2 regions of the Weissella sagaensis genome follow, and region 1 is predicted to be linked to the other one. Evidence: predicted binding sites of a transcription regulator. Region 1 holds the regulator's gene; the other holds the start of a gene.
What was found. Region 1 encodes CtsR, which represses protease genes until heat stress. Its sites were predicted from a motif close to TTGGTCAAAAAAGGTCAAANA; they were not measured.

Region 1 (8,214 bases):
ACCAAGTTTTCCACCTCGCTTTGAATTGGCCAACTGTGCATCCAGTTTATTACAGTTTGTTTACAATTTCTGTTTTATACCGGTTTTTAAGTGCAAAAAAGACAACAGCATCCCCGTAATTGAAAATGCTCTTGTCGTTGCTATGCAGGCTTTCAGGGACAATATTTCCTGTCAGCCATTGTTTTATACACAATTAAACTATTATTAAGTATACAAGAAAAAGTAAGCATTAGCAAGAAAAAGACTTCTTGTCAACGCTTACTTTTTAAATTTAACCTGACACAGTTGCAGTGTCTTGTTTTAGTGGTTTAACACTAATCTTAATTTCACCATTTTTAGCACCAACTGTCACCTGATCATTAATCGTAATCTTACCAAGCAATAGTTCTTCTGAAAGCGCATCTTCAACCTTTGATTGTAATGCGCGACGAATTGGACGGGCACCAAACTCTGGGTCAAAACCAGCTTTGGCAACAACATTCATTGCTGCAGGCGTCATTTTAATATTAAAGCCTTGCTCACTAATGCGTTGCAAAACTGATTTAGCCATCAGCTTAACAATTTGATGTAATTCATCCTTATTTAGCGAACGGAATACAACCATTTCATCCAAACGATTAACAAATTCAGGACGGAATGTTTCTTTAACCGTCTTCATAATCGTATCACGCATTGCATCGTAATTAGCTGATTTATCAATTGCACCAAAGCCAACTGACTTTTCATCACGTAGACGTGTTGCACCTAAATTAGATGTCATAATAATGATTGTATTTCTAAAATCAACTTTACGACCCTTAGCATCTGTCATATAGCCATCATCAAAAACTTGTAACATCAAGTTATAAATATCTGGGTGTGCCTTTTCAGCCTCATCTAGTAAGACAACTGAATATGGATGGCGGCGAACCTTTTCCGTTAACTGGCCACCTTCCTCATATCCAACATAACCTGGTGCTGATCCAACCAGACGACTTGCAGAATATGCTTCGCGATACTCTGACATATCGACCCGAATCATGTTATCTTCTGAGCCAAATACTGCTTCAGCCAAAGCCTTTGCTAATTCAGTTTTTCCCGTTCCAGTAGGCCCTAAGAACAAGAACGTACCGATTGGCCGTTGTGGATCTTTCAAACCAGACCGAGCACGACGAATAGAACGTGCAATTGCTGAAACAGCTTCATTTTGGCCAATCACACGATTGTGCAACACCTTTTCTAGATTAACCAAACGCTCTTGTTCTGATTTTTCCATTTGTGTCAATGGCACACCTGTTTGTTCAGAAACTACTTGGGCAATATCATGAACTGACAACGTTAAATCATATTGCTCATTCGCTTGATTGTCATTTTGTTCATCAAGCAATTTATCAATTTGACGCTTTTGACGCATCTCCTTCTTACGATATTCAGCAGCTAATTCAAAATTCAACTGTTCAATTGCTTCATCTTTCGCTTGACGCAAAACCAACAACTTTTCTTGTTGCTTAGCAACTGGCGTTTGATGCCCAACACGATCGATACGAACTTTAGCAGCAGCTTCATCCATAATATCAATCGCCTTATCAGGCAAGAAGCGATCCGTTACATAACGTACTGAAAGTTTTACCGCTTCAACAATTGTCTCATCTGGAATTGACACTTGATGATGTTGTTCATAGCGTGGCTTTAGCCCTTTCAAAATCTCAATTGCATCTGATTGCGTTGGTTCTTCAACGCTAACCTGTGCAAAACGGCGTTCCAAGGCAGCATCAGCTTCAATATACTTTTGATATTCATCCAACGTTGTCGCACCAATTGTTTGTAATTCACCACGAGCTAATGCTGGTTTCAAAATATTTGAAGCATCAATGGCACCTTCAGCACCACCAGCACCAATCAATGTATGTAACTCGTCAATAAAAAGAATTACCTGACCATCTCGTTGAATTTCCTCAATCACTTTTTTCAAACGATCTTCGAATTCACCACGATATTTCGTACCAGCAACTAGTGATCCCATATCAAGCATCATCAACCGCTTTTGGGTCATATCTGAAGGAACATCACCAGTGACGATACGTTGTGCTAATCCTTCTGCAATTGCCGTTTTTCCAACCCCAGGTTCACCAATTAAAACGGGATTGTTTTTAGTTCGACGTGACAAGATTTGAATGACCCGTTTAACTTCAGCTTCACGACCAACAACGGGGTCCATTTTATCATCACGTGCCAATTGCGTTAAATCACGTGCCAACGTATCCAACGTTGGTGTTCCTTCTGTTTCTGGTTGCTGGCCGCGTCGATTACGACGTGGGTCACGTTTTTTAGCAACATCTTTAACGCCTAGTTTACGCAACGTTGCCCGACGCATTTCAGCAGGACTAATATTTAAATTAGCTAAAATACGTGATGAAAAAATCGTTTCATCTGACAATAATGCCAACAGAAAATGTTCGGTTCCCGTTTGATCTTGATGTAATTGCTTAGCATTTTCATGAGCTAAACGCATCATATCAGAAGCCTTTGGTGAATATGGCAAGTAGGCACTTTTAGCATTTCTAGACAATGTGCCATAGCCCGTAAATTGTTCAATTTGACTTTTAATATCATCATCACTAACATCAAATTCTTGCAATACTTTGCTAGCAATACCTTCTTTTTCAATCGCTAACGCAAGCAATAGGTGTTCGGTACCAACTGCTTGATGTTTAAAATACTTTGCTTGTTCTTGTGCAACAACTAGGACATTTTTTGCACTTGGTGTATATTGATTATCCATATTAATTACGCTCGCTTTCAAACCGTAAACGGCTTAATAATTGTTGTAATAATCTTGCTCGTAACTGACCTTGAACAGTCACATCCCCGACGCTTAGTGTTTCTTTTGATAATAATGTCAAAATTAATTCACTTTCGTGGACGGTTAAAATTTGTTCACGACACAAGCTTGATATTACTGATGTTGCTGTTCTAAAGCTAACTATCTTTGGGAGTTGTTGTTTTATTTCTTCAATAAGGCGTGGTTCATTTCGTAATGCCATTTCAACAATCCGAATATAACCGCCACCACCGCGTTTTGATTCAACTAAATAACCATTTTCCGTATTAAAACGTGTTTTAATCACATAATTAATCTGCGATGGCACAACATTAAATCGTTGGGCAAGTTCAACACGGCGAATTTCAATTTCATGCGCCTGCTGTAAAATTTGCTTCAAGTATGTCTCAATATTATCAGACATATTTGAATCATTCATAACCAACACCCCCCTTTGACCAATATTGACATAATTATAGAACGCATTGCAACACAATGCCACTAAAACCCCATATTTTTTAAAATATTCAATGTCGTTTGCTTCACGTTTATTTGTTGACACAAAAACCACCAAGATTTCTCTTGATGGTTTTCAATTGATGCACCTAGAAGGATTCGAACCTTCAACCTTCTGATTCGTAGTCAGACACTCTATCCAGTTGCGCTATAGGTGCATATTAATTTTAAAGCTTCCCATTTGGAAGAAAGCGAACAACGGGATTCGAACCCGCGACCTCTACCATGGCAAGGTAGCGTTCTACCAGCTGAACTATATTCGCATGGGATGCCGACTACTGGATTCGAACCAGCGACCTCTTCATTACTAGTGAAGCGCTCTGCCAGCTGAGCTAAGTCGGCTTCTGTATCGATAAACGATATATGCGGATGACAGGAATCGAACCTGCACGCCCTAGGGGCACTGGAACCTAAATCCAGCGCGTCTGCCAGTTCCGCCACATCCGCAACAGACGTCAGTCGAATGTAACATCCGACAACTTTTATAGTATAGCTAATTATCAAACAAGTGTCAATACTTAATTTAAACTAATTAACTAGTGCCTCAAATTGAAAAAACAACCATCAGCTACTTACCACTCGATATATATTACTAGCTTTTGCATATTTTTGCAATTACTTTTTTAATATCTTTTATTTTATTATCCAATCAAATAAAAAAAGACTGACACGAATTGCTTCACGTTAGTCTTTAATCATCATTCTTTAAATTGTAGCTTCTGGAACAATTTGATCAGCGCCAAAATAAGGACGCAAAACTTCTGGAATTGTAACCGTTCCGTCTGCATTTTGATAATTTTCCAAAATAGCTGCAACAGTACGGCCAACTGCCAATCCAGAACCATTCAAAGTATGAACAAATTGTAATTTACCATTCTCATCACGATACTGAATTCGTGCCCGACGAGCTTGGAAAGCTTCTGTATTTGAGATAGAAGAAATCTCACGGTAAATATTTTGCTGTGGCATCCAAACTTCCACATCATATGTTTTAGCAGCAGAAAAGCCCATGTCTCCTGTTGATAAGGTAATCACGTGGTAAGGCAAGCCCAATTTTTGCAATAATGTTTCAGCATTAACCGTCATATCTTCCAATGCTTGATATGAATCTTCTGGCTTTGTAAACTTAACCATTTCAACCTTGTTAAACTGATGCATACGAATCAAACCACGCGTATCGCGACCAGCTGATCCCGCTTCTTGACGGAAAGCTGGTGACAACGCAGTCACACTATATGGTAATTTGTTATCATCAATAACTTCTTCACGGAAATAATTTGTTAGTGGCACTTCAGCCGTTGGAATTAACGTCATATCATCATTAGTACCAACACGGTATGCATCGTCCATAAACTTTGGATACTGACCAGTTCCATACATTGCCTCATTTTTAACAATGTATGGCGTAATCATTTCTTTATAACCTTCTTTTTGGTGTTCATCCAACATAAAGTTATAAACGGCACGTTCCAAACGGGCACCTTGACCAACGTAGTAGACAAAACGGGCACCGGAAACCTTCGCACCACGTTCAAAGTCTAAAATACCCAAATCTTCACCAATCTCAAAATGCGCTTTTGGCGCAAAGTCAAAGGTTGGAATCTCACCCCATTGACGTTCTTCGCGATTAGCCTCTTCATCAGCCCCAACAGGAATTGTATCATTTGGCAAATTAGGGAAATGCAAAGCACGGTTCTTAATTTGTTCATCCAATTTTACAACTTGTTCATCTAATGACTTAATTGTTGCTGAAACCTTTTGCATTTCAGCAATAACATCGCTAGCATCTTCTTTTTGACGTTTCTTTAAACCAATTTGGTCTGATACTGTATTACGACGTGCCTTTAATTCTTCAGTTTGCACTAACAATTCACGACGCTTAGCATCGTCAGCCACCAGTGCGTCAACTTCTTTAGGATCAACCCCACGAGTTGCCAAGCGTTCCTTTACTTGTTCCGTCTTTTGACGAATTATTTTCATATCTAGCATAATAATTCTCCTAATTATTTTTCAAACCTAGCGCTTTGATTTTATCATCAATCAATGCCAATACTTGGTTCGCAGCCTCAGCATCTGTTACAAAATCAAAACGATCACCATCAATACTCAATTTGGGCGAACGATCATAAGATTCAAACCATGCCACATATCGTTCATTTAAACTTTTATAGTAATTATACAATGATGGATCATTTTCAATTTGTTCATACTCGCGACCACGTTTTTTAATACGTTCTAACATCGTATCAAAGCTAACATGAATATAAATTAGCAAATCAGGTGTTTTGACAATCGCATCATCTGAAAAATCAACTTGCTCCATAATATTGTTTAACAAGTCACCATAAATTTGTACTTCAGTTTGGGTTGCTCTATCTAAATCAGCATTTAGCTTAAATAACAACAAATCTTCAAAGATAGATCGATCAATGACATTTAATTGGCTACCTTGTGCATCTCTGATGTTATCCAACCGCTTATTTAGAAAATAATTTTGTAACAAGAAACCATAACGCTTTGGGTCCTCGTAAAACAATGGCAAAATCGGATTATCATCAACGGATTCGTATAATGCTTCACTTCCTAAATGTTCTGCAAGCATCGTTGTTAAACTGGTCTTTCCGGCACCAATAGTTCCCGATAATACGATCATCCTGTTGTCCTACTTTCTTTAATCAATACTAGATTCTATTTTATCAAATTTTACGGTATCTAACACATCAAGTTTTAGGATATATAAAAATACACTAAAGGCCACCAAATTCTGTTCGAATTTGATGGCCTTCAATTAATCATTTATTACCAGTAACGGCATGAATACGATTAGCCGCACGTAACAAGGCAGTTTGGGCACGAACAATATCATCAGTCTCACTAGCAGCTATATGCTTCTCAGCACGTTCTTTAGCTCTCTTTGCTCGTTCAACATCAATGTCTTTCGCACGCTCTGCACTATCAGAAACTATTGTTAATTGATTATTCGAGAATTCACCAAATCCACCACTAATCGCGATAATTTCTTCTGAATCCGCCGCTTCATCAATTACCTTAAGTTCACTAATCTGCAACGCTGAAATAATAGGTGCATGTTGTGCCATAATTCCTTCTTCACCATTAGTTGTATCTAATACCACTAACGATGCAGTCTCATGCTCAAACACAACACCATTTGGCGTAACCACCTTAACATGTAGGGTGTGTTCACTCATTGCGCCGCCCCCTTTACTTAATCAGCCATTTTAGCTGCTTTGTCAACTACCTGTTCAATGACTCCAACATTACGGAATGCATCTTCAGGGTATTGATCGTACTTACCAGCCAAAATTTCTTTAAAACTGCGTACGGTTTCAGACAAAGGCACATACTCACCAGGTAAACCTGTAAATGTTTCGGCAACTGAGAATGGTTGTGATAAGAAGAATTGAATTCGACGAGCACGGTTAACAACCGTCTTTTCATCATCTGACAATTCATCCATTCCTAGAATAGAAATGATATCTTGTAATTCACGGTAACGTTGTAATGTCTGTTGTACTTCAGTTGCAACGTCATAGTGTTCTTGTCCAACAATTTCTGGCGCCAAGGCCGTTGATGTTGATGCCAATGGGTCCACCGCTGGATAGATACCTTGTTGCGTCAAAGAACGTTCCAAATTAGTAGTAGCATCCAAGTGTGCGAATGTTGTTGCAGGCGCAGGGTCGGTATAATCATCGGCCGGCACATAAACTGCTTGGATTGAAGTAACTGACCCCTTCTTAGTTGAAGTGATTCGTTCTTGTAATTGTCCCATTTCAGTAGCCAAAGTTGGTTGATATCCAACGGCTGAAGGAATACGACCTAACAAAGCTGACACTTCAGAACCAGCTTGCGTGAAACGGAAAATGTTATCGATAAACAACAACACATCTTGTCCATTAACATCACGGAAGTGCTCTGCAATTGTCAAACCTGTCAAAGCCACACGCATACGTGCACCAGGTGGCTCATTCATTTGACCATAGACCATGGCCGTTTGTTTCAAAACACCTGATCCTTGCATTTCGTAGTACATGTCATTACCTTCACGGGTACGCTCACCCACACCAGTAAACACAGAAATACCATTGTGACCTTGTGCGATATTATGAATCAATTCTTGAATCAATACCGTCTTACCAACACCAGCACCACCGAATAAACCAATCTTACCACCACGAACATATGGTGCTAAGAGGTCAATAACTTTGATACCAGTTTCTAAAATTTCTGTTGATGTTGACAATTCATCGTATGCAGGTGCATCACGGTGAATTGAATCACGTGGTACGTCATCTCCAAGTGCTTCACCACCATCAACTGGTTCTCCTAGCACATTAAACACACGACCTAACGTTTCTTCACCAACAGGGACACTGATTGACTTTCCAGTGTCTGTTACCGTCATTCCACGTTGCAATCCATCTGTTGAATCCATGGCAATCGTACGTACGACACCATCACCCAAAGACAAAGACACTTCAACTGTCAATGTCGTTTGATCACCCTTTTCAATAACCAACGCATTGTTAATATCTGGAATCTTTGTATCTGATGGAAAGGCAATGTCGACAACGGGGCCAATGACTTGAACAACTTGTCCGGTATTCATTGTCGTTTCCTTCCTTCGTTTGTATTAAATCTGATGCAAAAAGCTTTTAATTCAAAGCGGCCATTCCACCAGTAATTTCTGTAATTTCCGTCGTAATTGCACTCTGACGCGCCCGGTTATATTGTAAACCAAGTGAATCAATAATATCTTTGGCATTATCAGTTGCTGAAGACATCGCATTAGCTGATGCAGCATGTTCCGCAGTCTTTGCATCAAGAATAGCACCATAGACTAAACTTTCAGCATACTGTGGTAATACCACACCCAAAAT
Region 2 (8,214 bases), 150 kb from region 1:
GTGCTGGTGTCATTTCTCGTGAATTAGAGGAATCAACGTTCTTTGGTCGTGTTGGGTTCTTCCGTAATCAAGTTGGTGATCAATTGTTGGCACAATCAGACTTGGTTATCACAGTTGGTTATGATGCGATTGAATACGAACCACGTAATTGGAATAAGAATGCTGACTTACACATTGTTGCAATTGACACACAAGCTGTTCAAATTGATAACAACTTTACACCAGCACGTCAGCTTGTGGGAACTTTGGCTGATACGTTGATCGATTTGAAGTCACAAATTGCAGGATATGAATTACCAGCAGCATCACAAGCTAAGTTAGCTGAGTTCAAGGAGGCTTTGAAGGAAGCTGCAAAGCCAACCTTTACGCCGGCACAAGAGAACTTGAATCATCCTTTGAGCATTATTAAGTCATTACAAGCACGTATGACTGATGATATGACTTTGACTTCTGATATTGGTTCACATTACCTATGGCTTGGACGTTACTTTAAGTCATACGTTCCTCGTCACTTGTTGTTCTCAAATGGTATGCAAACTTTGGGAGTTGGTCTACCTTGGGCGATGGCAGCTGCTTTGGTTCGTCCAAATGCTAAGGCAGTTTCTGTTTCTGGTGATGGTGGATTCTTCTTCTCAGGAATGGAACTAGCAACAGCAGTGCAACTTAACTTGAATACTGTTCACATTGTATGGCAAGATAATTACCATTACGATATGGTTAAGTTCCAAGAAGAAGTTAAGTACAATGGTGAATCAGCCGGAGTTAACTTCTCAAAGATTGACATTGTAAAGTATGCTGAATCAACAGGGGCTAAGGGATTGCGTGTTGATTCACCAGACCAATTGGATGCGGTCTTGGATGAAGCATTTGCAACTGAAGGTCCAGTTGTTGTCGAAATCCCAGTAGATTACTCACACAACTATGAATTGATGTCTCAATTGATTGATGCAGAATAAATAGAAAAGCGTCCAGGTTTCTGGGCGCTTTTTATCAAATTAAAGGAGTGTATAAATATGGCAACAGTATATCAACACAGTACCTTAGCCGCTTTGATGGGAAAAGTTTTAGGCGGTTCGGCAACCTTAGCTGAATTAAAGCAACATGGGGATGCTGGTATTGGAACGTTTGATGGTTTAGATGGTGAAATGATTATGGTAGATGGTGAAGTCTACTATATGGATGGCGAAGGTCAAATTCATCATGTAACAGATATGGAGAAGACAGTACCATTTGCAACTGTTCATCATACTAGTGATGAAAAACAAAAGGTTTCTTTTAGTGCTGGTAATATGAAAGAAATGGTTTCTCTAATTAGTGATCGTCAATTAGAAAATACTTTTTCAGGTGTAGTTTTGCGTGGTAGTTTTAATCACATGAAAGTTCGTTCAGCGCCTAAGTCTGAGCGTCCATTTCCTTCATTATCAGAAATCACACATACACAACGTGAATTTGAAAAAGATGATGTTGATGGTGTGTTGATTGGTTACTATTCACCAGAATTGTATCAAGGAACAGTTGCTGCCGGTTGGCACGTTCACTTTTTGAGTGATGATCGTACTTTTGGTGGTCATGTATTGGGCTTTGATGCCAATGAATTAACAGGGGACTTAACTATTTTTGATAATTATGAATTACATTTACCAATTCATGATAAAGAATTCCGTGAGCACCATGTTGATATGGATGGCCTAAAAGAAGGTGTTGCAGCAGCTGAAGGTTCACAAGATTAATTTTAAAAATAGCGATTACAATGATTTAATGGGTTGTAATCGCTATTTTTTTACTACCATAGTATGATATATCTAATGAGTAATTTTGCGTAATTAATATAATAGAGGGATAAGAAATGGGAAAATTAATGAAAGCAGTTGTGACAACTGCTGATGAGCAAACACCGTTAATTGATAAAGACATTGCACAACCTGATTTGACTGATCATGATGTGTTGGTTAAAGTGGCGGCAACTGCTATGAATCCAGTAGATATTAAACAATTAGAGGGAGCACAGGCTGCAAAACAAGAACGTGTTCTAGGTTTTGATGCGGTCGGTAAAATTGTTGGTGTTGGAAGTGCTGTTGTTAATTATCAAATTGGTGATCGCATATTTTTTGCTGGTGAATTAGGTCGCACAGGTTCAAATGCAGAATTTGAGGCGGTTCATGAGGGGTTGATTGCTAAGGCGCCAACAACGTTGTCAGATATTGAAGCAGCTGCATTACCACTTACGTTTTTAACAGCGTATGAAATGTTAGCTGATAAGTTTGGTATCCAGATGACGGCTGATAGTGCGCATGGCAAAACTTTGTTAATTATTAATGGTGCCGGGGGTGTGGGCTCAATCATGATTCAGTTAGCAAAATGGTTAGGGATGACAGTTATTGCAACTGCATCACGTGGCGAAACAATTGCATGGGTTAAAGAAATGGGAGCTGATGAAGTAGTTAACCACCGAGAAGATTACGTGCAAGCAGTTAAAAAGCTAGGCTACCATGAAATACCTTATATTGCAGTATTACACTCGTTGGATCAACATTTTGAGAAAGTGGCAGATTTGGTGGGGACGTTTGGCCATATAGGTGCTATTGTACAATCAATGAATCCGTTACCTGTCGGGTTGATTAAAAATAAAGCAGCATCACTTGATTGGGAATTTATGTTTGCTAAGACGAATGCTGGACAAAATATCGCTAGTCAGGGTGCAGCATTAGCTTTATTATCAAAACTGGTTGATGATGGCTTCGTTAAATCAACGGTAACGCAGACATTGGATGGGCTATCTGCTCAGACAATTATAAATGCTCAAAAAGAAGTTGCACCAGGAAACATGCTAGGTAAGCTAGTTATTAAATATTAATGTTGCACAAAAGTAATTAAAAAGATTGGTTTATCAGAGCAATGATGAACCAATCTTTTTTTAGTTTTGAAAAAATAAATATTTTATTTGCACTCTCGAACATAGAGTGCTAATATAGAAAATGTAGATAAGGTCAACAAAGGTCAAAGAGAATTTGGCAGTTGATTTGTATTGGGAGTAATGAATATAAAAAAGAATATAAGGAGGCCGTATTATGGTACAAGATCCATTTGGTTTTTCAAGTTTTGATGATATTTTTCGTATGATGAATAATGAAGGCGTGGCACGTGCACAACAGGCGCAACGTGCTCAGCAAGGACAACGTCCACAAATGAGTCGCGGGGGAGGCAATGATAATGGTCAGGGTAATGGTTTACTAGATCAATACGGTATTAATCTAACTGAGTTAGCACGACAAGGTAAGTTTGATCCAGTCATTGGACGTGATGATGAGATTGCGCGTGTTATTGAGGTTTTAAACCGTCGTACTAAGAATAATCCTGTTTTAATTGGTGAAGCTGGTGTTGGTAAAACAGCTGTTGTTGAAGGTTTAGCGCAAGCAATTGTCAACGCCAAGGTGCCAGGAAAGTTGCAGGGTAAAGAAGTTATTCGGTTGGACGTTGTATCCTTGGTACAAGGTACAGGGGTTCGTGGTCAATTTGAAGAGCGGATGCAAAAGTTGATGGATGAAGTTTCAAAGCGTGATGATGTTATTTTGTTCATTGATGAAATTCATGAGATTATGGGTGCTGGAACAGCTGGTGAAGGATCTATGGATGCTGGTAATATTCTAAAGCCGGCTTTAGCTCGTGGTGAGTTCCAATTAATTGGTGCGACAACGTTGAATGAATACCGCCAAATTGAAAAAGATGCTGCGATTGCACGTCGTTTCCAAACGGTTCAAGTTGATGAACCAACTACCGAAGAAGCCTTACAAATTATCCAAGGAATTCGATCACGTTATGAGGCATACCATAAGGTAAAGTACGCTGATGATGCGTTAGCTGCAGCTGTTAACCTATCAAATCGTTATATTGCTGATCGTTTCTTACCCGATAAGGCAATTGATTTGATTGATGAAGCTGGTTCAAAGAAAAATCTATCAGTAAAGATTGCGGATCCTAAGGAATTAGAAAATAAGATCCATTCAACTGAAGCACAAAAGCAATCGGCAATTGAACGTGAAGATTATGAAAAGGCTAGTCATTTACGTGATCAAATTAATAATTTAGAATTACAATTAGAAGCTGTTAAACAACAAGCACCGCAAAATGAAGCCGCTCAAACAGTGACAGTTGCGGATATTCAAAAGATTGTTGAGGAAAAGACAGGCATTCCAGTTGGTGAATTAGCAGCGTCTGAGCAAGATCAATTACGTCATTTAGGTGATAATCTAGTTGCACATGTTATTGGTCAAGATGAGGCAACTCAAAAGATTGCGCGAGCAATTCGTCGTAATCGGGTTGGATTTAATAAAACAGGTCGACCAATTGGTAGCTTTTTGTTTGTTGGTCCAACAGGTGTAGGAAAGACAGAGACAGCTAAGCAGCTTGCTAAGGAATTGTTTGGTACCACAGATAGTATGATTCGATTCGATATGTCAGAGTATATGGAGAAGCATTCTGTTTCAAAGTTAATTGGTGCACCAGCTGGTTATGTTGGTTATGAAGAAGCTGGTCAATTGACTGAGGCTGTCCGCCGCCATCCTTACTCATTAATTTTACTAGATGAGGTTGAAAAGGCACATCCAGATGTTATGAATATGTTCTTACAGATACTAGATGATGGTCGTTTAACCGATGCGCAAGGTCATGTCGTTTCATTTAAGGATACAATCATCATTATGACTTCAAATGCTGGAACTGGTGTTAAAGGAACAAAGGTTGGCTTTGATCAAGATAATGAACCAACGACGAATAAGTTACTTGAACGATTAGCACCATACTTTAAGCCAGAATTTTTGAACCGTTTCGATGGTATTATTGAGTTTAACGCTTTGTCAAAGCAAAACTTGTTGCATATTGTTGATTTGATGATTACTGAAATGAATGAGGCAATTTCTGAGAAGGGGCTACATCTTGCGATGACGGATGATGTTAAGCAAGAGCTTGTTAACTTAGGTTATAATCCAGAAATGGGTGCACGACCATTGCGTCGCGTTATTCAAGAGCATTTAGAAGATCAAATAGCTGATTTTTATCTTGATAATCCAGAAGTTAAAAATTTGTTGGCAAAGATGGACGATGGCCAAATTGTGATAACAGCACAACGTGATTCAGACAAAAATATGAATTAAAAATATAAATATTAAATGAAGCGGCGGTCTATACCGTCGCTTTTTTGTATGCTTATGATTGAATTTATAGCTGAATTAATGGTTAATAAATAAAAAAATACGAACGAACCCAAAAAAACAATTATGGAATGTAACACAAATGAAATGTTATTTGAACTCTTTTGAAAAGTCTCTAACGTACAATGTAGCATGTAGTAAAAATCAAGAAAATCTTAAGAAATATCAATTTAGGTGTTTCTTATTTAATATAAGTTTAAGTAACTAATTTTTAAGGACTAAGGAGTACTAAATATGCACGCATCTGTAAAAAACACGCTATTAGCAACTGCTGGGGCGGCAGCAGCATTGGCAGGAAGCTCAGTCGTAGCTTCTGCTGATTCTATTACCGTTAAATCTGGAGACACTCTATATGCTTTGGCAGCAGCCAATAATGTATCAGTTGATGATTTAGTATCAGCTAACAAAATCGCTGATGCTAATTTGATTCATGTTGGTCAAAAGGTTGAATTGCCCGGTTCATCATCAGCACAATCAGCTGCACCAGCAAAAGAAACAGCAACTAAGTCAGTTTCAAACAATGGTTCATATACTGTTAAAGCAGGAGATTCATTGTGGGCAATTGCTAATGCAAATGGTATGACTTTGTCTGAACTACTAAACGCTAACCCTGATTTACAAGCATCATCAGTTATCTATGTTGGTGATCAAATTAACTTCTCAAAGTCAGCTGTTGCTGTTAAACCAGCAGCATCACAAGCTGTATCAGAAGTAAACGTTAAGGCAACTGTACAACAATCAGCAGCAACATCAGCTGCAAATGCAAAGGCAGCTGCAGAGTCAGCCGCTGCACAACAATCAGCAGCAACATCAGCAGCAAATGCGAAGGTAGCTGCAGAGTCAGCCGCTGCACAACAATCAGCAGCAACGTCAGCAGCAAATGCGAAGGTAGCTGCAGAGTCAGCCGCCGCACAGTCAGCAGCAACATCAGCTGCAAATGCTAAGACAGTAGCAGAGTCAGCCGCTGCAGAATCAGCAGCAACGTCAGCAGCAAATGCAAAGGCAGCCGCAGAATCAGCTGCTGCACAACAATCAGCAGCAACGTCAGCAGCAAATGCAAAGGCAGCCGCAGAATCAGCTGCTGCACAACAATCAGCAGCAACGTCAGCAGCAAATGCAAAGGCAGCTGCAGAGTCAGCCGCTGCACAACAATCAGCAGCAACGTCAGCAGCAAATGCAAAGGCAGCTGCAGAGTCAGCCGCTGCACAACAATCAGCAGCAACATCAGCAGCAAATGCAAAGGCAGCCGCAGAATCAGCAGCTGCAGCATCACAAGCCGCTGCACAACCACAACAAGTTGCAGCTACTACGACTGCAAAGCCTACATCAGTTGCATCAACAAATACAGCTGGAAACACATATCCATATGGACAATGCACATGGTTTGTTAAGGGTGATTTGGGCTGGGTTGGTAACTACTGGGGTAATGCTTCAGCATGGCCAGCATCAGCAGCAGCCGCTGGTCACACTGTAAATGGTACTGCCTCAGTTGGTGCCGTAGCATACTTTGCACCAGGTGTTGGTGGTGCTAGTGGTTATGGTCACGTTGCTGTTGTAGATTCTGTAAATGGTGATGGTACTATTACTATTTCAGAATCAAATTATGCAGGTAAATTGTACAATACTCGTACAATTTCTACTTCATCAGTTTCAGGTTACATTCACCAATAATAAAAAAGCTATTATTTAAGGAGACTCGCTTTCGAGTCTTTTTTTATATCTTTAATTAAGGAGAATAAAACAATGCCTTTTAAAATAGAACCAGGACGAGTGATTCATTTTAATGATTATGAAGTTATTGATGCTGAGATATTATTCGAACCACCCTTAGCAGATAAGCCAGTTGAAATTACTGCTTCAACATTTGCTCGTAAAATGACGGGGGCACGTATACAAAGAACGATGTTGCAGATGATTATGGAAAGTTTGTGTGTTCCCTTAAGATCGGTGGTTAATGATGTTTTGGGTGTGCCTTATCAAAAAGAAGGTAATAGTCTGGAAAGTGGCTTTGACACAGCTGGCTTAATTCAATATATTTTTAATCGCGTAGAAGGAATTGGCTTTCCAAATGAAATCAGTAATCAGATGAAAGCAGTGGCGCAATTGCCTATTAATGAAACACAACCGGGTGACTTACTAGTCTGGGGGACTGCAGCTCTACCAACTACAGCTGGTATTTATATTGGTGGTGGTAAGTACATTACTGTTGATATGTTATCTGAAAAAGTTGTTATAAAGTATATTTCACGAAAGTGGTTACCGGATTTTGTTGGTGCTATTCGATAGTTATTCTCAGCAATTAACATGAAATATTAGTTATAATAAGTAAGAGGAGGCTTAATATGAATTTTACGTATGAACCCGGTCGCCTGTTTCATGAAACAGATGGTATTGTCGATGCTGAGATATTATTCCCAGCTATTTTAGGAGGAAAGGTATGGTCAATTGATCATACCTATGTTGATCCTAGTTTGCGTGGGCAAGGGATTGCTGGTCAACTATTAGCCGAAGTTGTTAATCGTGCAAAAGAAGCTGATGTGCAGTTAAAGCCGGTTTGCACTTATGCACGCCAAGCTTTTTTTAGACACGAAGAATATCAAAAATTAGCTTATAAAGATTAAGTTTATTTGAAAGCACACGTTATTTTGACGAGTGCTTTTTAATTTTCATAAATTTAAGATATACTTATCTGTGAGAACATAGTTGAGAGGAATAGTATAATATGCAACGAGGATTTTCGGTCGTAAAAAAGTATGAACATGATAATTTGAATTTACCGGTGCGCGCAACGCAACGAGCAGCTGGATATGATTTTCAGGCTGCTGAAAATTTTGTTTTGCCATCAATTTGGCGGTTGCCCTTTTTGAAAATTTTATGGCAAATTAGGCATAATGAAACAATAACAACAGTTGATGATGAAAAAGCAAACCAGGTTTTAAAACCATTACTTGTACCAACCGGTATTAAGGCATATATGGGTGAAAATGAGTATTTGTTGATTGCTAAT

Region 2: the regulator CtsR is predicted to act here: its motif matches at 2,984-3,004, upstream of G7Y65_RS00535 (ATP-dependent Clp protease ATP-binding subunit).

What each region holds. Positions count from the first base shown of each region.
Region 1 covers NZ_BLKA01000001.1:259,260-267,473, forward strand. Annotated here, with positions in the region: partial or broken gene rpoB (DNA-directed RNA polymerase subunit beta) at 1-14, opposite strand, end outside; gene G7Y65_RS01350 (ATP-dependent Clp protease ATP-binding subunit) at 272-2,761, opposite strand; gene G7Y65_RS01355 (CtsR family transcriptional regulator) at 2,763-3,239, opposite strand; tRNA gene G7Y65_RS01360 (tRNA-Arg) at 3,401-3,474, opposite strand; tRNA gene G7Y65_RS01365 (tRNA-Gly) at 3,507-3,579, opposite strand; tRNA gene G7Y65_RS01370 (tRNA-Thr) at 3,586-3,658, opposite strand; tRNA gene G7Y65_RS01375 (tRNA-Leu) at 3,681-3,763, opposite strand; gene serS (serine--tRNA ligase) at 4,022-5,305, opposite strand; gene G7Y65_RS01385 (deoxynucleoside kinase) at 5,316-5,969, opposite strand; gene G7Y65_RS01390 (F0F1 ATP synthase subunit epsilon) at 6,109-6,525, opposite strand; gene atpD (F0F1 ATP synthase subunit beta) at 6,543-7,943, opposite strand; gene G7Y65_RS01400 (F0F1 ATP synthase subunit gamma) at 7,990-8,214, opposite strand, start outside.
Region 2 covers NZ_BLKA01000001.1:105,296-113,509, reverse strand. Annotated here, with positions in the region: gene alsS (acetolactate synthase AlsS) at 1-956, shown strand, start outside; gene budA (acetolactate decarboxylase) at 1,014-1,730, shown strand; gene G7Y65_RS00540 (zinc-binding alcohol dehydrogenase family protein) at 1,847-2,854, shown strand; gene G7Y65_RS00535 (ATP-dependent Clp protease ATP-binding subunit) at 3,069-5,150, shown strand; gene G7Y65_RS00530 (LysM peptidoglycan-binding domain-containing protein) at 5,442-6,878, shown strand; gene G7Y65_RS00525 (NlpC/P60 family protein) at 6,951-7,493, shown strand; gene G7Y65_RS00520 (GNAT family N-acetyltransferase) at 7,550-7,828, shown strand; gene G7Y65_RS00515 (dCTP deaminase/dUTPase family protein) at 7,930-8,214, shown strand, end outside.